3 regions of the Mucilaginibacter robiniae genome follow, and region 1 is predicted to be linked to each of the others. Evidence: riboswitches for the same ligand, from Rfam matches in the RefSeq annotation. Region 1 holds a riboswitch; each other region holds the start of a gene.
The links. Region 1 has a riboswitch for S-adenosylmethionine ahead of HH214_RS16240 (cysteine desulfurase family protein). Riboswitches for the same ligand answer to the same signal wherever they lie in the genome.
Positions count from the first base shown of each region.

Region 2: it holds a riboswitch for S-adenosylmethionine, as region 1 does, so the genes downstream of both, HH214_RS19195 (O-acetylhomoserine aminocarboxypropyltransferase/cysteine synthase family protein) here and HH214_RS16240 (cysteine desulfurase family protein) in region 1, are expected to answer to the same signal.
Region 3: it holds a riboswitch for S-adenosylmethionine, as region 1 does, so the genes downstream of both, metH (methionine synthase) here and HH214_RS16240 (cysteine desulfurase family protein) in region 1, are expected to answer to the same signal.

Region 1 covers NZ_CP051682.1:3,708,705-3,716,665, forward strand. The annotation lists gene HH214_RS16220 (DUF5703 domain-containing protein) at 1-694, opposite strand, end outside; gene HH214_RS16225 (sialate O-acetylesterase) at 701-2,140, opposite strand; gene fbp (class 1 fructose-bisphosphatase) at 2,292-3,341, opposite strand; gene HH214_RS16235 (RrF2 family transcriptional regulator) at 3,713-4,156, opposite strand; SAM riboswitch class I at 4,305-4,420, shown strand; gene HH214_RS16240 (cysteine desulfurase family protein) at 4,515-5,651, shown strand; gene HH214_RS16245 (peroxiredoxin family protein) at 5,701-6,270, shown strand; tRNA gene HH214_RS16250 (tRNA-Cys) at 6,283-6,354, shown strand; gene HH214_RS16255 (DUF3500 domain-containing protein) at 6,876-7,961, shown strand, end outside.
Region 2 covers NZ_CP051682.1:4,397,327-4,405,287, forward strand. The annotation lists gene HH214_RS19180 (glycosyltransferase family 87 protein) at 1-342, opposite strand, end outside; gene HH214_RS19185 (homoserine dehydrogenase) at 512-1,726, opposite strand; gene HH214_RS19190 (homoserine O-acetyltransferase family protein) at 1,723-2,781, opposite strand; gene HH214_RS19195 (O-acetylhomoserine aminocarboxypropyltransferase/cysteine synthase family protein) at 2,871-4,196, opposite strand; SAM riboswitch class I at 4,443-4,561, opposite strand; gene HH214_RS22005 (fatty acid desaturase) at 4,899-5,267, opposite strand; gene HH214_RS22010 (fatty acid desaturase family protein) at 5,512-5,697, opposite strand; gene gatB (Asp-tRNA(Asn)/Glu-tRNA(Gln) amidotransferase subunit GatB) at 6,193-7,662, shown strand; gene HH214_RS19210 (TlpA disulfide reductase family protein) at 7,663-7,961, shown strand, end outside.
Region 3 covers NZ_CP051682.1:2,375,283-2,383,243, reverse strand. The annotation lists gene metF (methylenetetrahydrofolate reductase [NAD(P)H]) at 1-266, opposite strand, end outside; gene HH214_RS10665 (four helix bundle protein) at 263-667, opposite strand; gene metH (methionine synthase) at 707-4,381, opposite strand; SAM riboswitch class I at 4,547-4,656, opposite strand; gene HH214_RS10655 (OmpW/AlkL family protein) at 4,813-5,499, opposite strand; gene HH214_RS10650 (Bax inhibitor-1/YccA family protein) at 5,762-6,493, opposite strand; gene HH214_RS10645 (hypothetical protein) at 6,563-7,129, opposite strand; gene murQ (N-acetylmuramic acid 6-phosphate etherase) at 7,278-7,961, opposite strand, start outside.

The DNA of each region.
Region 1 (7,961 bases):
GGGAGCCACCAAAAGTTAAATTTTTTATTGGATTAAATAATTGAGCTTTGACCGAACCTAAACCCTCATGAACAACCGTGGTGTCAAAAATAGTAGTTGCTGCATTGTGATGATAAAACTGAATGGCATTGCCTGTAAAGTTAACTTGATCTTTATAGGTTTTAATAGCTGGGTTATTAGCCCATTTCCATGAATCCTGGTTGTTCTCCTTGCCTTTAAGTGGCCGATCCGCATAACGCCAGCTTTCATAGCTAGTTTCGGCTTTTACTGGCTTATTGCTATTTATTTCTACATGGACAACTGGTCTGAATACATCCACCCACAACTTAACTTGAGTGGTAACGCCTGCATGTGTACCGCTAATATTTACCGATCCGGTTTGTAAAGATAACTCCTGTTTAAAATCTGAACCTTCAAACGGGTTAGGGGATAGCTTTACTTTTATTCTACCTAACTTTAAAAAGGTATTATTCTCATCGAAAGTTCCGCTTTTGGATAAGTAAAACAGCAACTCGCCTTTTTCTACCCATACATTTAACCCGATATCGCCACCGCCACAAGGCATAGACTCGCCAGCGTTTTTGCTCTGGCTGTTCCATATAATATTGTCTTGCTTCAGCTCAGGTGATTGTGCTAACGCTTTACCCACAAACAGGTTTGCAAGCAGGATAAATAGGAGAGATGCAGTTTTCATGATATATTACCAGGAATCAGTTCGAAACGAAGATACTGGTAATCCGCCAGTGCTATATAAATCACCTATAACAAAATCGCGAAAAGCATAGCGTACAGCCACAGGTTCTTTTACATCAGGTGCTGATACAGAGACAGAACTGCCATTAATAACAGCTTTTGCTGGGTGAAAAACTTTGTCTTTACCAGCAATTTCAAAAGTATTTAATTCTTTGCCGTAGGAGGTCAATCCATTAGCTGCATTTTCAAACTTTAGTACGGCAATGTTACCCGTAATGGTCATAGCGTCGTAAGATGGACTAATTGCATCAAAACCTTTTATACCGTAAGTTTGTGCCAGGGCTAAATAAGCCAGCCGGGTGCCGCCAGGTTCTTTGTGGGATGGGTGAATGGTAGCTTGTTCGCCAATATCCATCAACACCGCCATGTTACTGTTAGGAATCACTTTAACCGATTTGCGTTGCGCATCACGTAAGTAAGCTGAATTATATTTCCCGCCTGAATTATAAGGTGGTAGCTGGGCATAATCATAAGGTGCAATTTGTGCATAATAGAACGGGAAATTGCCTTCATTCCACAAATCTCTCCATTTGGCTACCATAGCTGGAAATAGTTTTTCGTATTGGTCAGGCCGGTCGTAATTAGATTCGCCCTGATACCAGATACAGCCCTTAATGCCATAGCCTATAACCGGATATATCATACCCTTGTACAACGTAGTAGGAGTGCGGCTTACCGCTTTGATAGAATCTGTTTTAGCCGGGATTTTAATTTCGGGAAAAGCTTTAAGTACATCCGGATCCATCCAGGCTTCAATAGATGAACCACTGTAGCTATCATTAATTAAGCCAATGGGTACATTAAGTATTTCATTCAGTAACCGACCGAAATAGTAACCGGTAGCACTAAAATTGCTTACAAATTCAGGACCGGCCACATGCCAGGGTGATGGTTTGCTGTTTTCTTGCAGTTCGGTTTTTGAAGAACGCGGAACCGTGTATATGCGGATGTTATTGTTTTTAGATTTTAATATAGCTTCATTTGTGCCGATAAGCGCCTGCCCCTTAAAACCCTTCATGGGCATTTCCATGTTAGATTGCCCAGTGCATATCCATACTTCACCAATAAGTACATTATTCAATTTGATGGCTTTACCATTGCTAATAGTTAAATTATACGGGCCCCCTGCACTTGGCGTAGCTACTTTAACTTTCCATTTGCCTGTACCATCGGCTTTAGTCGTGTAACTTTTACCATTCCAAGAGGTAGTTACTTTAACTGTTTTACCTGCAACATCCCAACCCCACACCGGTACTTGCATTTGCTGTTGTAGCACCATATCATCAGTAAATATTGATGCTAGTTTGGGTTGAGCATTGATGCACAAGGAACAGAATAGAATTGTAGTTAATGTAAGTGTACTTTTAATAATGGTACTCAGATTCATGTAGGTTAACATTTTAAAGACTGGTTAGTTACTATATACAAAGCACCCCGCTTGTATAAGCAGGGTGAAAATAAAACAACTTTATAAGTTATAGGGGATAAGGGCGTAAATAGAAAATCAATGTATCAATAATGTTATCATAACCATTTTCTTATTGAATAGAGACGACACCTTCAAAGGAGCGCTTGGTGCCTTGTGGGGAGAAGCAAGCAATCATCTCTTCAGCTTTGTTCACCATGTTTTCTGAGCCAATAAAGATCGCTGAACGCTGATGCGGCTCTTTGACCTCCAGCTCCAAGATGCGCTCATAACCGTTCGAGGCTTTGCCACCGGCTTGCTCTACTAAAAAGGCCATCGGGTTACATTCATATACCAGGCGCAGCTTACCCAAAGGTGCATGTGCGGTCATCGGGTACATGTAAATGCCGCCTTTCACCAAGCTGCGGTGCAGGTCGGCTACCATCGAGCCGGTGTAACGTGAGGTGTAGGGGCGGTGCGTTTTGGCATCCTCTACCTGGCAGTACTTGATGTACTTTTTGACGCCATCCGGAAAATGCGCGTAGTAACCTTCATTGATAGAGTAAATATTGCCTTCTTTAGGCATTTGCATGTGAGGGTGCGACAGGCAGAACTCGCCAATAGAAGGGTCTAGGGTAAAGCCGTTTACCCCTTTGCCGGTGGTATAGACCAGCATAGTGGAAGAGCCGTAGATGATGTAACCTGCTGCGATCTGATCGGTGCCGCGCTGCAACACGTCCTCTAACGTTGCTCTGCCTTCGGTAGACTTTCTGCGGTAAATGGAAAAGATGGTACCTACTGAAACGTTAACGTCGATGTTAGAAGAGCCATCCAGTGGATCAATGGCTACGATGTACTTGGCATCTTGTGAGACTTCGTTGTCAATGTACACGCAGTCTTCGTTCTCTTCGCTCACTACGATGCAGCACTCGCCACCGGAGGTCAGGGCCGAGATGAACTGTTCATTGGCATAGATGTCGAGCATCTTCTGTCCTTCGCCCTGGATGTTCACGGAGCCGGCATCACCCAGGATGTTAGCCAGACCTGCTTTATTCACTTCGCGGTTGACGATCTTGGCGGCAATGCCGATGTCACGCAGCAAACGCGAGAGCTCACCTTTGGCATACGGATGATCGGCCTGCTTTTCAATGATGAACTGCCCTAACGTCTTGATTGATTTCATATATCGTAGAAATTTAATGTTTTACTAAAAGTTATCCAATGCACAAAACCGCGGTATGGTAATCAGGTAAAATGCTGATTAACAACCGATAGTTTGAAATAAAAGTAGCTGTTGTTTTACTCAGGTTTAATTGCTATAAGCAAAATTAAAAGAATGGTGTTGAGGAAACTTGCACATTTTGGCTAATTATTATATGATATTGCCGCAATAATACCATATACAGTAAAGTATACCCTCAAAAGAGTACAAAATAGTCTGTTAACAAGCGCTAGTATAGCGACTAAGCTTTTTTACGGATGAACTTCTATAGCAAGTATTCTTTTTAACTGTAACATGCATATTGGTATATGCAGATCTTAAATGAACACTATTTAACTTACTAGCGGTGCACCTAAGGTATTTTCTTTGGCAATCAAGTCAGCAATGCTGGTGCGGGAGAGAATTTCAAGCGTAGCGTCTCTGATTTCTATAAAAGCATTACGTATACCGCAGGTTGACTCATTGTGGCACTCATCGCAACGGTGATAAAAATTCAGGCTTGCACAAGGTACCATGGCAATTGGTCCGTCAGTAATGCGCAGCACCTGTACTAAAAAAATATCTTTCGGATCTTTATTCAGTATATATCCACCGCCAGCGCCCTTTTTGCTGTAAAGCAAGCCTGCTTTACGTAATTCAAGTAAAATAGCTTCCAAAAACTTTTTAGGTATCCGCTCCAACTCTGCAATTTGAGCAATTTGCATAGGCGGTTGGTTAGCGTTTTTCCCTAAAAGGATAAGCGCTTTAATAGCATACTTGGTCTTTTTGGACAGCATATAATAAAAGTAGTTACAAAGCTAATTTATAATAAGCTTAAAGTAATAACTCTTCAATTTAAAATAAAAGTCTATAAAGTCTATGATATTTGTAGGATATATGAAAAGTGATTGTATATTCGCCTTTGATTATTGAAAGTTCTTTTTATACTTATCCAGAAAGACTGAGGGAAAGGCCCTGTGAAGTCTTAGCAACCTCTACCAGCTTTGGCAGGTGAAAGGTGCTAACTCCTGCTTCTGCTTATTGCAGAAGAAAGATAAGATGACAAGTTTTACCGCTTGTTCATAACTGCGACTGTTCGTCTCAGTTCTTTCTGGTATAAGTTAATTACAAGTACAATTAACTTAATATTTAACCATGAGAATTTACCTTGACAATGCCGCTACAACTCCTCTAGATCAGGAAGTGTTTAATGCCATGACTCCTTATTTGCTCCATCACTTTGGTAACCCATCTTCGCAACATGAGCAGGGTAGGGAAGCGCGGCAGGCCATTGAAGCTTGCAGGGCAACTATTGCCGGGCTGATCAACGCGTTACCTGAAGAAATCATCTTTACATCGGGTGGTACTGAAGCCGATAATACAGCTATCATGTCGGCTGTACATGCCCATCAGGTTCAACATGTTATTACTACCCGCTTTGAGCATCATGCTGTGCTGCATACATTGAAATCGTTGGAAAGCAAAGGTGTTATTACTGTGAAATTCATATCGTATAATAGCCAGGGCGAGTTAAACCTCGATCATTTAGAAAGCTTATTACAACAACATCGCAATAGTTTAGTATCAGTAATGCATGCTAATAATGAGATTGGCAACCTGAATGATATTGAATACATTGGTGAGTTATGCCACAAGCATGGAGCCTTATTCCATACCGACACGGTACAAACTATAGGGCATTACCAGCATGATTTACAAAAGTTAAAAATTCACTTTCTGGCTGCTTCTGCACATAAGTTTCATGGGCCGAAAGGTGTAGGTTTCTTGTATTGCCGAAAGGGTACCCGGTTAAGTCAGCTTATTCATGGAGGAGGGCAGGAAGGTAGCTTGCGTGCCGGTACTGAAAATATTCATGGTATTGTCGGCTTAACTAAAGCTTTACAACTGGCTTATGCACATCTGGATGAACATCAACAATATATTCAAGAATTAAAATATCATCTGATTGACCGCTTAGTTGATGCCATACCTGATGTAAAATTTAACGGTAACTCGGCAGAAAGTGTTAAAAGCTTGTACACGGTACTGAATGTAAGCTTCCCTGCACTATATGGCGTTCGTGGTTTGTTGCGATGTTTAGATCAAGAACAGGTTTCTGTATCTGGCGGTAGTGCTTGTTCAAGCGGTTCAGTTTCCCATGTATTAAGTGCATTGAATGCTGATATTACCCGGGAGAACATTCGCTTTTCTTTCAGCAAACTCAATACAAAAGCAGAGATCGACCAGGTTATCGATGTATTAACTCACATTTATACACTTGTAGCTGCTTAATTGAACGTAATAAACAGCCAAATTCTAAAACTAACAAATCACGATTACAATGAATAACTTAAAACAGATTTATACATTATTATTTGTGCTTACACTAACCTCAATTAGCAGAGCGCAAAATACACCAGCTATTACGCAGAACGACGAACGCGGGTATGTAGTCAAAGTAGGTGATCAAGCACCAAATGATTTTGAACTGGTACTCACGAATGGTGAAAAAACATCACTTAAGCAATTAAGAGGAAAAGTAGTGGTACTACAGTTTACCGCCAGTTGGTGCAGTGTTTGCCGTAAAGAAATGCCGCATCTAGAAAGTGACATTTGGAAAGCTTATCAAAATAAAAATGTAGTGTTGATTGGCGTTGATCGTGATGAACCGTTGGAAAAGGTGCAGAAATTTCATCAGGATATGCAGATTACTTATCCTTTAGCGCTGGATCCGGGAGCTGATATTTTTGGACGGTTTGCTGATAAAAAGAGTGGTGTTACCCGCAACGTAGTGATTGATCAAACCGGAAAAATAGTTTTCATGACACGCTTGTATGATGTTAATGAGTTTAATCAGATGGTTAAGGTAGTTGATGGCTTAACTGCTAAAACCGTTGCATCTTCTGAATAAAAATACTTTGCTGGCGGAGTGGCCGAGTGGCTAGGCAGGGGTCTGCAAAACCTTTTACGACGGTTCGAATCCGTCCTCACGCCTCTATTGTAATCTACCTAACATTGTATCTAGAACGTCAGCTATGTCAAAAATTACTCGCAAGAACAGAGAAAATACGATTGTACAATGGAAGGTAGATTAAAGGTAATTATATATTCTACCCCATTATTTAGCTGTTTTAAACGTATCACGGTAGCCAACACGAACTGTGTAAAAACTAGCGATGAATCTCATAACCAAGTAAAGGTTAAAGCTTGAACATTTGATTCAAACTGTCAAAGGAACGTTTGTTTAACTTTAAAGTACTTGGTTCAGTGTTTAATAGGGCTAGATGGCGGATTTATAGAGCCGTTAACCATACTCTTGAAAGAATTTTTTGAATTGAAGCGTACTAGTAATCTTGCTAAGATTCAATCCTCCTAAATGCCACAGGTAACTGAAAATGCAATAATTTCTGATCGTCGGCTATATAGGCTTGTTTATCGACACATCGATGCTTGTAAAAATACTGTTACTCATATTTACGTAGTTGATACGATAAAACATTCGATAAGCTAATTGATATGAGAAAACAGATTTTTACCTTCCTAAGCGTTGTGCTGACTTGCGCAGTGCTTATTTTTCAATCCTGTAAAAAGGATAAAACCACAACCAGTTCCAGCAGTTCAGCCACGATTACGGCGCTGACCTGTTCCAGTACTGCATTTTCAGGAACGGCTTATGCTTCAACCGCCTTTACAGGTACGGCTACCGTGCCTTATACCGGGGGTAATGGTGCTACCTACAGTGCAGGCGCAGCTATATCTTCTACCGGCGTGACTGGCTTAACAGCTACGCTGCAAGCAGGTACCTTAGCCAGTGGTGCGGGTAATTTAACTTACACGATTGCAGGGACGCCATCCGGAACAGGAACGGCAACGTTTGCAATCACTTTTGGCGGTCAGACTTGCAGCTTTGCCATGACGGTAAGTGCGGCAACATCCACAACAGGATGCAGCACATCCAACACTGTAGCTGCAAAGGTGCTATGTGCCGTTCAAACGTTTGAGGCCACACTGACCACTACACAGTTGGCTGGCGTACAATTCAGTTACACTAGCGCTAATGCGATTAAGTGGTCTAACCTGCCTTGCGGTTCACAATGCCGTGAAGGTTTGGAACTAAGCTCACTTACTTCTACACAGCTTGCTGCGGCTATGGCTATCGTTGCTGCGGCATCTGGCACAGATGCGAATCAGGGTTACAGTGAAGCTACGCAGATCATTGCGGCGGATGACGTGCTGAAAGCGACTGCCGGTGGTACGACTTATAGTTCTGGCAACTATTTTATTGCATTCGTGGGCACGCCAAGCGCAACCGGTACCTGGCAGCTGCAATTTGGCGGTCACCACTTAGCGATTAATCGTACTTTTTCAAATGGAGCTGAAACTGGCCCAACGCCTTATTTTATCGGTGTGGAACCGAAATCCTGGACCTCTAATGGCTCTACTTATGCACCGCTGGATGATAAGCATACCGCCATGCAGAATATGTTGGGTTCCTTAAGTTCTACACAACTGGCCAGCGCTAAGCAAAGTACAACTTTCAGCGATGTGGTATTAGGACCCAATACTGATGGCAAATTCCCTTCTACCAAAGTTGGTGTTGCC
Region 2 (7,961 bases), 690 kb from region 1:
GGTACGTTGCTGAATGGTAACCGGTAACATGAGAATAGCTTGGTATAAAGCCCAGGCATTAAATACTACCCAAAGCAGAGTGCCTACAACATCCGGAAATAAAGTAAATGGTGCTATAAATAAAGCAAATAGCGGCCCATAATGGTTACTATCTAGAAAGTTTTGAGGCTGAGGAGCGTATAAGTTTTTATGTAAAATCAGATTAATAAATGTGTACTTATAAATCTGATAATTGTTGATGTGATGATGTAAAATTTGCTTCAAAGCAGCCAAAAAGCTCAAGCTAAACCATAAGATGGTTATAAAAATGCGGTTAGTAAAAAGCTTCAGAAACTTTGACATTAATTGGGGGTGTGTCAACTACTTGTTACAAATATAGCAGGATTATTGAAAACCGACTATAGATAAATCTGCCATACAGTTAAAAGCTGTTAAAAACGAAAAGCTTTCTAAATATTGAAAGCTTTTCGTTTTAATCAGATAACATCACCAATACACATCTGATTTTCACTTATTCTGCCGTGGCTAAACTAACCCCCGTTAGCTGGTCGGCAAAGGCTATGAAAGCCTTATTATCCAATATACGTTGCTGATGAGTAATCAGATTTTGCAAATTGATTTTTCCGGTAATAAATTTGTAATCACCCGAATAAAAACGCTCATAAATATGCTCAAAGTTCAATAATTCTACTAACTGTTCATCGTGGTAACGCAAGTAAATATTTAGCGTAACATTATTAGTAAAATTCAAGCTTTTTTTTTGCAGAGCTTTTTTGTATTCATATTGGTAGCCATAGCGCAACGCGGCTATATCTGAAAGTACGGCTGAACCGGTAGGGTGGCCGCCAGCGCCTTTACCAAAAAAGAACTGCTGATCGGCAAATGCAGCTTGTACAGTTACACCATTGTATTCATACTCCACATTGTATAAAAATTCACTTTCGGTAACAAATTTCGGTAATACAAATAAGGTAACATTTTCAGCATCAAGTTCTTTAGCAACTGGTACCAATTTGATTTTCAATTTCTTTTCGCGCGCATGTTGTAAATCATGAGTTGACACATTTTGTATACCTATATTTAATATTTCTTCAGGTTTTACAACAATCCCGTAAGCATGTGCTGCAGCTATAACCAGTTTGTATTTGGCATCGAATCCTCCTACATCTAACGTTGGGTCGGTTTCTGCAAAGCCTAAATCCTGAGCCTGTTTCAGAGCTGTATCATAATCCAAACTTTCGAGATAAACTTTAGAAAGAATGTAATTGGATGAACCATTGAATATACCGCTTACCGAATGTAGAAGTTCATTGTCATAATATTCTTCCAGGTTACGGATGATGGGAATACTGCCGCATACTGAACCTTCATACAATAAAGAAGTGCCATGCTGTTGTTGCAAGTCAATCAGCTGATCTAGGTAAGTAGCCACCATTTTCTTACTGGCTGATACTACGTTTTTACCAGAAGCTAAGGCAGTAGACACAATATCGAAAGCTGCTTCGGTATCGTTTATAAGTTCCACTACCGTATTTATTTCCGGATTGTTCAGGATTTCATTCTTATCGGTAGTAAAGATATCCGATGGTAAACTGCGGAGCTTGCCAGGATGTTTAATGGCTATCTTTTTAATTTCTAAGTTCAGGTTTTTGGTGCGGATAATGTCGTACAAGCCTTGGCCAACAACGCCGAAGCCAAATAACCCAATGTTTAATTTAGTACTCATGTAGTAGTAGTTTGCAGAGAGAAGGCTTTGCCTTTCTCTTGAGAAGTGAGAAAAGAGAAGATAATTTTAGTTAATATGCCAGTTTCAATTAAAAATCCATCATGGCCATACAAAGAATCAAACTCGGCGTAAGCTGAGTTAGCAATATGCTGATGTAAAAATTGCTGTTCAATTGGAGGGAATAAAATATCCGAAGTAATACCAATAACCAGCGTTTGCGATTTTACTAACGCTAAAGCCTTTTCTAAGCCGCTACGGTTGCGGCCTGCATGGTGTGAATCCATTGCTTTGGTAAGGTACCAGTAGCTATAAGCGTTAAAGCGGTTTACCAACTTTTCGCCTTGGTAGCTTTGGTAAGATGAAGCCCGATAATTATCCATAATCTCATCATCGTTTTCTGCTTGCGTTTTGTTATAAGCAGCATAGCCACGATATGATAGTAGCGCCATGCTACGCGCAGCTTTCAAACCATTACAGCCACCTTCTGGAGTGTTCTGGTAAAAGGTAGGATCAGCACTGATAGCTAAGCGTTGCGATTCATTGAAAGCTATGCCCCATGGCGAGTGCTGTGCATTGGTAGCAATTAATATTAATTTCTTAATGCGTTCAGGCTGCATAATGCTCCATTCCAGTGCTTGTTGCCCTCCTAATGAGCCACCAATTAGCAAACCAATATTTTCAATACCTAAATATTCTGCTAATAAATAGTGAGCATTAACTATATCACGAATAGTATATTGCGGAAAGTCTAAATAATAAGGTTGTGATGTATTAGGGTTAATACTTAGTGGATTGCTGGTTCCGTATGGAGAACCAAGTACATTGGCGCATACAATAAAATAATGTTCTGGATCAATCAAGTACCCTTTACCTACAAAGCCGTTCCACCAATCGGCAACATCCGAATTGGCTGTTAATGCGTGGCAAATCCATACCACATTGCTTTTTTGTTCGTTTAAGCGGCCATACGTATGATAGCCAATTTCAAGGCCATTCAGGGCTTTACCCAATTCCAGTTCGAAAGTTGCTGTATGCCTGAAAACTTGTGTATCCATATAAATATACAAAGCCTCTCTTGTTTACCAAGAGAGACTTTTAGCTATTAATCTATTAAAAAAACTAAAAAATGTTTCAAAACAATAAACTATGCTAATTCAGGTTCCTGCTGTTTAATTTTGGCAAAAGCCTGTTCAAAATCAGCTCTAATATCATCAATATGCTCAATGCCCACAGCTATGCGTAACAGTGCTGGTGTTACACCTGCTGTTAATTGCTCGGCCTCTGATAATTGCTGGTGTGTGGTAGCCGAAGGCTGAATAATTAATGTTTTAGCATCACCTACATTAGCTAGGTGGCTTACTAAATTTAAACTATCAATAAACTGTGCTGCAATATTTTTGCCGCCTTTTAGTTCAACAGACAATACAGCGCCGAAACCATTTTTTAAATACTTTTTAGCTAAAGTATGATAAGGTGATGAAACCAATCCCGGATAGTTTACCTTAGCTACCTGCGGGTGCTGTTCTAGCCAGCTAGCCAACTCTAATGCATTATCTACATGCCGCTGTACCCGTAATGACAAAGTTTCTAGACCCTGTATAAGTAAAAAGGAGTTAAAGGGAGATTGAGATGGTCCAAAATCGCGTAAGCCTTCTACACGTGCACGAATAATGTATTGTATATTACCAAACGAACCACCTATACCAAATATATCATTAAATATGAGACCATGATAGCCTTCAGATGGTTCAGTAAACTGCGGATACTTACCATTGCTCCAGTTGTAATTACCACCATCTATAATAACGCCACCAATAGTGGTGCCATGTCCGCCAATCCACTTCGTAGCTGATTCAACTACTACATGTGCGCCATGCTCCAGTGGGCGAAACAAATAACCACCAGCCCCAAAAGTATTATCAACTACTATTGGCAAATCATATTTACGAGCTAAAGCTGCAATTTTTTCAAAATCGGGTATGTTAAAGCCAGGATTGCCTATAGTTTCCAGATAAATGGCTTTGGTCTTTTTATTTATAAGCGGTTCAAAGCTCTCCGCCTGATCGTCTGCTGCAAAGCGGACTTCAACACCTAAACGTTTAAAAGCCACTTTAAACTGGTTGTAAGTACCACCGTATAGAAATGGCGATGTAATAAAATTATCACCTACCTGTAATATATTGTTTAAAGCGATAAACTGCGCTGCCTGACCTGATGAGGTAGCCAAAGCAGCTACACCACCTTCTAATGCAGCAATGCGCTTTTCAAATACATCAGTAGTAGGGTTCATCAGACGCGTATAAATATTGCCAAATTCTTTTAGCGCAAACAAGTTGGCGCCATGTTCAGCATTGTTAAATACGTATGATGTGGTTTGATATAAGGGTACAGCACGTGAGCCAGTTGTTTGATCAACTTCCTGACCGGCGTGTAACTGTAATGTTTCAAATTTTAAAGATGATGCAGGCATGAGTATTGAATTTAAAAGTTGTTAAAACCTAGTGTGATGGTACAGGTGTTAAAGTAGGATAGAATTTACCTATAGTTTTAGCACGTTGTGTTTTGCGACTGAAATAAACGTGTTAGAGTGTGCTTAGCAACAGCAACAACACATGCACTTACAGCTAATAGAAGAGTTATAGGTTAACAAGTAAGCACCCGTAGATGAGGTAGAGTAATGCTGAGTAAAATTAAATTCGTGTTTCATGGCTTTACACATTTATATTCCCCGATGGTAAATTGTTAATCGGGACAGGATTTGGCACCTTCTCCTGATACATTGGAGGGTTGCCAGCGGGTCTGTGAGCCTGATCTCTCGCCGCTTCTTTATAAATCAAAACCTTTAAAGAGGTATTTGAAATAGGTATCGCTTTCGCTACTGCAAATGTAAATAGTTATGTTTTACATTTGCAAATATTATTTTATTTAAATGGTAATACATTGATATGCAACAACATTTGCTTAAATATGTAGATGGTTGTGTTATGTGCTGCGTTAAGTTGTAATGGATTTAATAGCAAAGATGTACCACTGCAAAGCTTAAGACTTAATAACAGTAATGGAGTATTCTTGTGGCAAATGCAGGTGAAATTTCAATAACGATTTTACAATTCGCCATGAACAAATAAACTTTCATGACTTCCGCTTTCTTTCAACAACATAAAGTGTGACTTTACTGCTTTTGATAATGGATAACTGCGATAAGGCAAATTATACTTTTGCGCATATACGTATTTATTGGTGTAATTGCCGGATAGTAGGTATGGGCTACCGTTGGAAACAAGTGGTGAGCTACATGGTGGTTAAATTCACCAAACAGAAAATTGACTACTTTACTGTTGGGGCTAAAATCTTTAGTCTCACTAATCTGATACATAGCCCAGGTCATATTAACGCTAACATCTTCCGGTGGCAACGGAAATTCAGCATATTCATCAGCATGTGTAGATAATAAGGCAGTCACGCCAAATGCACTAGCTGTAACATGCATAGTTAAAAAGGCAACCAGTACAGTGTACCAGTGCTGATTCAATACCAGCATTGGAATAAAAGCACTAAGGCTAAATTAAACAGTTTGGCTGCAAAAAGCTTTACGTACTCAATTTTAGGAATCTTGGTGATTGGTATCAGGTAGTTGTCTTTTGTACCAAAAAAATCTTTAAAGTCGCGTACAAAAAGCCAGTTTAAAGTATAAAATAAGTACAAGAATCACATGTACCAATGTTGGTAACTGTGAAAATTAAAAGGAGGGCTTTCTGAAAAAATACGCACAATATCACTTTGCTTTACATCAATGTCCCAATGTTGCATATTGGGATAAGGTGATGCAGTAACAGGTAACGTTTTTTCCAGATGTAACTATTACTACCAAATAATTCCAGCGTATAAGTGTACCAATCATTATGCTTATGATTTCTGAAATCAGCACCATGTGCTGCATCATGAAATCCGTTCAGAAAAACCATAATCATAGTTAACCCGGTTAGTACATAAAGGCTGTACAATAAGGGTGTGTAGTCGCCGAAAAATAATATACAACCATATAAGGTGAAGTATAGCAATACTATAACTAGCGATTTGAAAAATAATAATGTTCTGTATCTGTACTAGTCAATTGTTCAGTACGCGTTGCTGTACTTGTAAATTAAGGGCCTTTAAAAAAAGTCATCAGGACCTGCTTTTTTAAATATGGACTTAATTAAAGTATCCGTATTTATGAGTAAACAAATAAAATATAGGCCAGCTTATGTACTGGTAACTCTAATATGCTTTTTCGTGTAATTGTACGTTTAAACACGTATATACACGTTTAGTTTAGCTGTTTTTCATTACCCAACCACCGCAAACTTTTACCCTGGTCAGCCATGTGTATCTAAATTCAAAGTTAATTCCGTTTTATTAAATAACGGCATAATAGCTTTATATTTGACCATCTGTTACCACAAACAGAGCCTTTATATAGTATAATGACAAATCATTTATCACCTGTATATGAGCAATATGAACTTGTTGTAGGCTTAGAGGTACATGCCCAGCTATCTACTTTAAGCAAAGCTTTTTCTTCAGATTCTGCTGCTTTCGGAGCAGGCCCAAACGAGTACGTAAGTGCCGTATCACTAGGGCATCCTGGTACTTTGCCGTTCTTGAACAAAAGAGCAGTAGAATATGCAGTAAAAATGGGATTAGCCTGTAATTGTCATGTTAATTTGTACAACAACTTTGCCCGTAAAAATTATTTTTATGCAGATTTACCTAAAGGCTATCAAATTAGCCAGGATCAACTACCGATTTGTAGCGGAGGGTATGTTAACGTTAAATTAAGTAGTGGAGAAAGCAGAGACATTGCTATTCACCATATACACATGGAAGAGGATGCAGGCAAGAGCATGCACGATCAGCATCATGCTCATTCGTTGATTGATTTGAACCGTGCAGGCGTACCTTTACTGGAAATAGTTTCTGAACCTGATTTACATAGTGCCGAAGAAGCGGGCTTGTATCTGATTGAGATGCGTCGTTTGCTACGCTATCTCAATATTTGTGATGGCAACATGGAAGAAGGCAGCATGCGTTGCGATGCCAATATTTCGGTGCGGCTAAAAGGACAAACTACTTTGGGAAACCGATGTGAGGTGAAAAATTTAAACTCAATACGTAATGTACAACGTGCTATTGAACATGAGTTTGTACGCCAAGTGAATGTAATTGAAGCAGGTGGGCATATTGAGCAAAATACATTGAACTTCAATGCGGATACAGGTGAAACATCAGTATTACGTACGAAGGAGATGGCCAACGACTACCGATATTTTCCAGAGCCTGATTTGCAGCCTTTACAATTAACAGCTGAATATGTAGATCACATACAAAAGGGTATGCCTGCTTTGCCTCATCAGCTACAACAAAAGTATATAACTGAATTAGGTTTATCAGCTTATGATGCTGCATTGATAACTGCTGAGCATGAAATAGCAGGGTATTTTGAAAAGCTAATTACTTACACTCACAATTATAAATCTGCTGCTAACTGGTTGATGGGGCCTGTAAAATCGCACCTGAACGAGCAAGGCAAAACCATTGAACAAGCTGCTCCTGAACCTGAACTATTAGCAGGTTTAATCAAATTGGTGGATGATGGCAAAGTAAACCATACCATTGCAGCGCAAAAAATATTTCCGGTTTTAACTCAACATATAGGTAAAACTGCTGAAGAAATTGCAGCCGAACTAAACTTGCTGATACAAGAAAATGCAGGCGAGTTAAATCAATTTATTCAGGATGCTTTAGCTAAATTCCCAGATAAAGTGGTAGAATATAATAAAGGTAAAAAGGGCGTTTTGGGCTTATTCATGGGCGAAATCATGAAACGTTCAAAGGGTAAAATTGATCCTAAAAAAACTAATGACTTATTAATACAAGCACTACAAGCTAAATAAATGAAAAACTCAGTTGTAAAATATAGTTCCCTGCTTTTCCTGTCGGCTTTGGTAGCCTGTAAAGATAAATCTGCTTTTACATTATCGGGCACCATTAGTCATCCTGATAAGGTGAAAAAGGTATATTTGTTACAAGCGGATAGTACACAGATTAGTGTAGTAGATTCTACCTCGTTAAGTGAAGATGGTCAATTCAAATTTCAGCATCAAGCCCCTTATGCAAACTTGTTTAAATTACGTGCTGGCGGAGTAACGTTCGATTTGATTGCTAAAAATGGCGATGATGTCACTTTTAAAAC
Region 3 (7,961 bases), 1.3 Mb from region 1:
CCGTATTTATGCATAATAGCCGCACATACCGCTACCGTACCCGGGCGTTTACGATAAGTAGCTTTCTGTATGGAGCCATCGGGTAGTTCTTTATATACCAAATCTTCACGCGAAGAAGTTACGTCTATAAAGGGCGGCTTGAACTCCATCAGCGGATCAATGGCATTATAAATACCCTGCAAGCTTTGCCCCTTAATAGGCGGCAGCAGTTCAAACGAGAATAAAGTTTTGCCATTCGCGTTGGCTATATGTTCGGTAATTTTCATTTTTGGGATTTCGGGTTTTCAGTTGCGGGTTGCGTGGTTTGTTGTTTTATTTGTGATTTGAAATAATTGATCAACCCGCCTAGTAATTTTCTAACTTTTTCTAATTGCTTCAGTAAGCTTTCTAATTGTTCTGTCGTGATAAAACCTAAATCACAGGAAAGGTAAAGTTGTGCTTCTAATTCATAGGCTGATCCGCGAGCAACATAAAAGAATTGTATAGAATCTTTCAAATGATTTCTTCCACACCCTTCGGCTACGTTTGATGGTACTGAGATTACAGAACGTTTAATTTGCGATTGCAAACCAAATACCTCTTCTTTTGGAAAGCCCTTTGTAGCATCATATACCTGCTTAACTAAAATTCTAGCTTCTTTCCAAACATCTAAATTTGTGAATATCATGAGCTAAATTAATCTTTTACCCGCAACACGCAACATACATTAGTAGTTCAAATTAGGTCCCAACCATCGTTCTACGGTTTCTACTGACATGTTTTTGCGTTTGGCGTAATCTTCGATCTGGTCTTTGCCGATTTTACCTAAGCCGAAATAGCGGGATTGCGGGTGGGCAAAGTAGAAGCCGCTTACCGAAGCCGTAGGCAGCATGGCCATGCTTTCGGTGAGTTGCATGTGGGCATTTTCTTCAGCTTTGAGCAAATCGAACAAGGTAACTTTCTCGGTATGCTCCGGACAAGCTGGGTAGCCTGGTGCCGGCCTGATGCCTTGGTATTCTTCTTTAATCAACTGCTGATTGGTTAATACTTCATTTTTAGCGTACCCCCAATACTCACGGCGTACCAGTTCATGCATTTTTTCGGCAAAAGCTTCGGCCAGGCGGTCGGCAATAGCTTTAACCATAATGCTGTTGTAGTCATCATGGTCTTGTTCAAAATGCGCCACCAGCTCATCGCACCCTAAGCCGGCCGTTACGGCAAAACCACCAAAGTAGTCGGGTACGCAACTGCTTTTAGGGGCAATAAAATCCGACAAGGCATAGTACGGTTCGCCTTTCGCTTTCTCTGCCTGCTGGCGCAACGTATGTATTTTAGCTAACAACTGGGTACGGCTTTCATCGCTGTACAACTCGATATCATCGCCTACACTGTTGGCCGGCCAGAAACCGATTACACCACTAGCTTGTAGCAAGTTTTCTTTGATAATACGATTAAGCAAAGCTTGGGCATTATCAAACAGTTCATGTGCTTCGGTACCTACGTTTTTATCTTCAAAAATTTTAGGGTAACTGCCGCGCAATTCCCAAGTATGAAAAAACGGTGTCCAATCAATATAAGGTACTAACTCAGCTAACGGGAAAGCTTCAAAAACCTTAGTACCCGTAAAGGTAGGCTTAGATGGCATAGCGCCATCTAGGTTCAGCTCAATGCGTTGGTTACGGGCCTCATCTAAACTGATGAACCGTTTATCGGAACGTTTATTTAAGTGCGCTTCTCGGGCTTTGGCATATTCATCTTTAATGGTTTGAATGTAACCATCACGATTATCTTTATTCATTAAAGTGCTGCATACCGTTACACTACGTGAAGCATCCAGCACATGAATAGCCGGACCCGAATAGTTAGGCGCAATTTTAACAGCAGCATGTATGCGCGAAGTAGTAGCCCCACCCACAATGAGCGGAATAGTAAAGCCTTCACGTTCCATTTCTTTGGCAAAGTGCACCATTTCATCCAGCGATGGCGTAATTAATCCACTCAAACCAATGATATCTACCTGTTGTTTTTTAGCTTCTTCAATAATGCGCTGAGCAGGCACCATAACGCCTAAATCGACAATTTCGAAATTGTTGCAGGCCAATACTACGCCTACAATGTTTTTACCAATATCGTGCACATCGCCTTTAACAGTGGCCATTAACACCTTGCCGGCATTGCTACGTTCATTGCCACCGGCGTTTTTAGCTTTTTCAGCCTCAATGAAGGGCAGAAGGTAAGCCACTGCCTTTTTCATTACCCGGGCCGATTTTACCACCTGCGGCAAAAACATTTTACCGGAACCGAATAAATCCCCCACGATGTTCATGCCATCCATTAATGGGCCTTCAATTACCTCCAGCGGACGGTCATACTTCTGGCGTGCTTCTTCTACATCGGCATCCAGGTACTCTACAATACCTTTTACCAGCGCGTGCGATAAACGCTTTTCAACTGGCTCATTGCGCCAGGCTTCATCTTTTACGATTTCCTTGCCCTTGGCTTTTACCGTTTCAGCAAACTCCACCAGGCGCTCAGTAGCATCTGCTCTGCGGTTTAATAGAACATCTTCTACCTTTTCCAGCAGTTCTTTAGGTACTTCTTGGTAAACCTCCAGCATACCAGCGTTCACAATGCCCATATCCATACCTGCTTTAATGGCATGGTACAGAAAAGCGGAGTGCATAGCTTCACGCACTACGTTGTTACCCCGAAACGAGAAAGATATATTACTTACCCCGCCACTTACCTTGGCATGAGGCAGGTTTTGTTTAATCCAGCGGGTAGCTTCTATAAAATCAACTGCGTAGTTGTTATGTTCTTCCAAACCGGTAGCAACGGTCAGAATGTTAGGGTCGAAAATAATATCCTGTGGTGGAAAGCCCAGTTCATTAACCAGTATATCGTATGAGCGCTTGCAGATTTCTATACGGCGTTCGTAGCTGTCGGCTTGTCCTTGTTCATCAAAAGCCATAACTACAGCTGCTGCGCCATAGCTCATTATTTTACGGGCATAATCTCTAAACTTGTCTTCGCCTTCTTTCAGCGATATAGAGTTTACAATACCTTTACCCTGCAAGCATTTTAAGCCCGCTTCAATTACATTCCACTTGGATGAATCGACCATGATGGGCAGCTTGGCAATATCCGGTTCGGAAGCGACCAAGTTCAGGAATTTAACCATGACGGCTTCCGAATCAATCATACCCTCATCCATGTTGATATCGATAACCTGAGCGCCGCCTTCTACCTGCTGTCGGGCAACGGTTAAAGCTTCTTCATAATTTTCGGCCAGAATTAATTTAGAAAATTTAGGCGAACCGGTAATGTTGGTACGCTCACCCACGTTTACAAAGTTGGTTTCGGGAGTGATGGTAACTGCTTCCAGTCCGCTGAGGCGCATATTAGGCGCTACTTCAGGCTTTTTACGCGGCGAATGCTGGGCTGCCTTTTCGCCAATGCAGCGAATATGATCGGGCGTGGTGCCACAACAACCACCTACTATATTTACCAGACCCGCTTTAATAAAATCATCTACCTGATGAGCCGTTTCGTGCGGCGTTTCATCATAAGCACCAAACTCGTTAGGTAAACCAGCGTTGGGGTAGGCCGATATAAAAACATCTGCTTTTTCTGATAATTCTTCCAGGTACGGGCGCATTTCACGGGCACCTAACGCACAGTTTAAACCTACCGATAGTAAATTGGCATGACGAATAGAATTCCAAAATGCTTCTACGGTTTGCCCTGATAAGGTACGTCCTGAAGCATCTGTAATAGTACCGGATATCATGATTGGCAAGTGCTTGCCTGACTCGGTTGCATAACGCTGAATGGCAAATAAAGCAGCTTTGGCGTTCAGGGTATCAAAAATGGTTTCTACCAATAGTACATCCGAACCACCATCCACTAAGCCGCGTACCTGTTCGTAATAAGCTTCAGCCAAATCATCAAACGTAACTGCCCGATAACCCGGATCATTTACATCGGGCGATATGGAGGCCGTACGGTTAGTAGGGCCTACCGCGCCAGCCACAAAGCGGGGCTTATCCGGCGTTTTTTGGTTGTATTCATCGACTACTTCACGAGCCAGGCGTGCACCTTCATAGCTTAACTCGTAGTCCAGCTCTTCCATGTGGTAGTCAGCTAAACTGATACGTTGCGTACTGAAGGTATTGGTTTCGATAATATCAGCACCGGCCTCCAAATACTCGGCATGAATAGCTTTAATTACATCAGGCCGGGTAATATTCAGCAGGTCATTGTTTCCTTTTAAGTCAGAAAGATGATTTTTAAAACGCTCGCCGCGAAAATCCTCCTCTGTCAATTGATAGCGCTGTATCATGGTACCCATAGCGCCATCAATTACCAATATGCGTTTTTGTAATTCTTCTCTGATGTTCATGTTCTAGTATCAAGTAGTAAGTATCAAGTATCCAGACATCTTATTCTAATACTGTCAGGTGCTAACTATCCTGTATCATGACATTCAACCATAATACTTGATACTTATTACTTGATACTAATCTTGCTTATTTCGAAAAGTCGGTTTTAATTGGATTTTGACTTTTGCTTATCTGTCCGGCATCTGTTTAAAATGCCGAGTAGAATGTAGCACCTTGTAAGCACAGGTTGCTAAGATTTCGCAGGGTCCAGTCCCTCCATCTTTCTCTATAAGCAGTACAAAATTGCATAATAAAGCCGTTAATTGCAAGTGCCAAGTTAGTGTGTGTGTAATTAAGACGTAAATAATTACTGCTGTAAGCTTATATGCAAAAAGCCGCTTTAACTATGTTAAAACGGCTTCAAAACTAAAAACACGAGGCAAAACAAGCTTTAAAAACGATGACCGATACCAATGCCGATTACCCACGGCCTTATTTTAACATCGGCATTTATATTTTGCAGTACCGGAGCCAGCGCCTGGTTACCGGCGGGAGTAAGGTTTGAGGCATCAACAGTAACGTTGGTTGACAGGAACAGCTTCTTTACATCAACATTCAAAAACACTTTTTTGCTGATATCTACATCAAAGCCCAGTTGGGCAGCAAAGGCCGCTTTATTTTTATAATCAATATTTTGCACCACCGGGCCTTTATCGGCATTGTAAAAGAAGGTGTAATTAATACCAGCACCAGCATAAGGTTTAAAAATTGTACCGGTAGGTAAGTGATATTGCAGCGTAAGGGTAGGTGGCAACAACCATACCTTACCCAAATTAACATCGGCAGTACCGGCATCAATAGCTGATAAATCTGATGCACGGGTGCTTACTTTATGCCTTGCCGTTCCTAATATTAATTCGGCTGAAAAGTTGTTGGCGAAAAAGTAAGTAAAATCCAGTTCGGGAACATACGAATTACTCAGGTTGATACCACCACCTATTACACCAATGGTAGCGCTCTCTTGGGGTATAATGCCAATGGCGCGCAGGCGTATATCTAATTCATTTTTGTGTTGTGAAAAGCAGGTAAGTCCGGCTAGCAGAAACAGGCATAGCAAAGATAATTTTAAGGTTTTCATGATACATTTAATGTTGAATGATGGGTCAAATGTATCTGGAGGATAACCGCGCTCTATTGATGAGAAACAGGTATTGAAATAACGTCTGTCATTGCAAAACTCTCCCAAAAGTTGTAAATGCAAGCCGTTTTGAAATCAGTTAATAGCTTGTAAATAGTCCTAATTTATAACTAGAGATAAGCTTAATAATCAAGTATCTGCTTTAATAAAAAAGCCCCTTGAAGGTTCATTCAAGGAGCTTTGAAAAGATATTATACGTGTATTATTTTCTTCTGCCAAACAAACGCAGCAGATATAAAAACAGGTTAATAAAATCTAAATACAAGGTTAAAGCACCTATAATAGCCAGTTTGCCAGCAGGCGTATCTTGGTATTGCATGCTTTGGCCCATTAACTTAATGCGTTGTACATCATAAGCGGTTAAGCCTACAAACACAATTACACCAATGTAAGTAATTGCTTTATCCAAATGCAGGCCAGGGAAGAACATATTAAGTACGGAAGCGATAATTAATGCAAAAAGCCCCATTATCATTAAAGAACCGAACTTGGTAAGATCCTGGTTAGTGGTGTAACCGGCTACTGCCATAATACCAAACACTACAGATGCAGTAATAAAAACGCCTACTACTGATGCCGCTGTATAGGCCAGCAGTATAAAGCTTAAACTAGCACCCATTAATGCCGAAAAAGCAATAAACAGTACAGCCAGCACCGGCTGCGAAATACGGTTTAAGCCAAACGACATAATCATCACAAAGATGAAAGGCGCAAACATAATTACAGTGCCTAAGCCTGTGCTGTGAAAAGTTACAGGGTCAATAAGCAAAGTAAGGAACTGTGGAGTAGTGAACAGATAAGCTACTACGGCTGATATAGCTAACCCTGCAAACATCCACATAAATACGTTAGCCATGAACTTGCGGGAGGTACCCACTTCGTTGTTCAACTGGATAACGTCTTTGTATTCGTAATCAAATTTTCTGGTTTCCATTTCTAAATTAATTAGCGTAAAGGTATAAAGTTTTTATACAATTATTAGACAGTTAAAAGGCTGTAAAGTTTAAGTAAGCCTACGCATTAATTGTTCTTCTACCCGTTCAAAAACTTGCAACGGTTTTAAGGTGCGCCAGCTGAAATCATCCAGTCCGCCGCCAAAGTTGATGTAGTAGTCAATGTTGTTTTGCTTAAATTCGCGTATTACATGCTCCCTAAAGTTCACACCGGCAATCCAGCCGTCTTCCACCTCCTGAAACCACTCTTCGTAGTAACAATCATCGGATGAATGAAAATTCAGTACATTTTCACCAATCAGCACAAATTTGTTGATGCCTTCATCTATCATCAGCTCCATAATTTCACGCTTCATCAGCATAATATCATTGTTAATGGCATCGTTCCATTCGCCAATAAATTCAATAATAACGTAGCCCCGATCATAGTCGGCAAACAACACTTTCATGTACAACGTGTTGGACCCGAACGAATCCCACTGCGGGTGCAGCAAATAATTGTACACCTGCTTATCATACTCAAACTCATTATACTCTGTAGCATAAAAAGGTGAATGCTCATCCTCAGCCGCTACATAATCATCTCTCCACCTGTAGTATGGTTCTATCTCGTGCATTTTTATTATGGTGCGAAAGGCAGATGTTCTTTTATGCAGCGCCTGTATATGCTGCCTATTAGTACATCGCCTATCTAATTTAATACTTTTTCTTCAATTCAATCTTCTCTTTATAATATGCACATACACAGTTTTTACGGTTGGCACATTACTTACTTTGCTGATAAGCTTCTACCGCCTTGCGCACGCTGCCATGTTGTTGCAATAGGTTGGCGGCCGTTTGTTCATTCAGGCCGGTTTCCTGCATAATCATGCGCGTACCGCGATCAACCAGCTTATGGTTAGTTAACTGCATATCCACCATTTTATTACCCTTTACACGACCCAGTTGTATCATTACCGCAGTGCTCAGCATGTTTAAAACCAGCTTTTGCGCGGTGCCAGCTTTCAAGCGGGTTGAACCTGTTACAAACTCTGGCCCGGTAACTACTTCAACCGGGTATTGTGCCTCGGCGGCTACAAGGCTGCCCGCATTGCAAACAATGCATCCCGTTACCAATCCGTGCTGCTGAGCCGTCTTTAAACCGCCAATTACATAAGGTGTACGGCCTGATGCTGCAATACCTACCAGCACATCTTTATCCGTAATATTATAAGCTAATAAATCTTTCCAGGCTTGTTCAGCATCATCTTCGGCAAACTCAACCGCTTTTCGGATGGCACTGTCACCACCAGCTATAATACCTACTACCCAGTCAAAGGGTACACCAAAGGTGGGCGGGCACTCCGAAGCATCTACCACACCTAACCGGCCGCTGGTACCGGCACCAATGTAAAACAAGCGGCCGCCAGCTTTCATTTTTTCTACTGCGGCTGTTACCAGCTTTTCCAG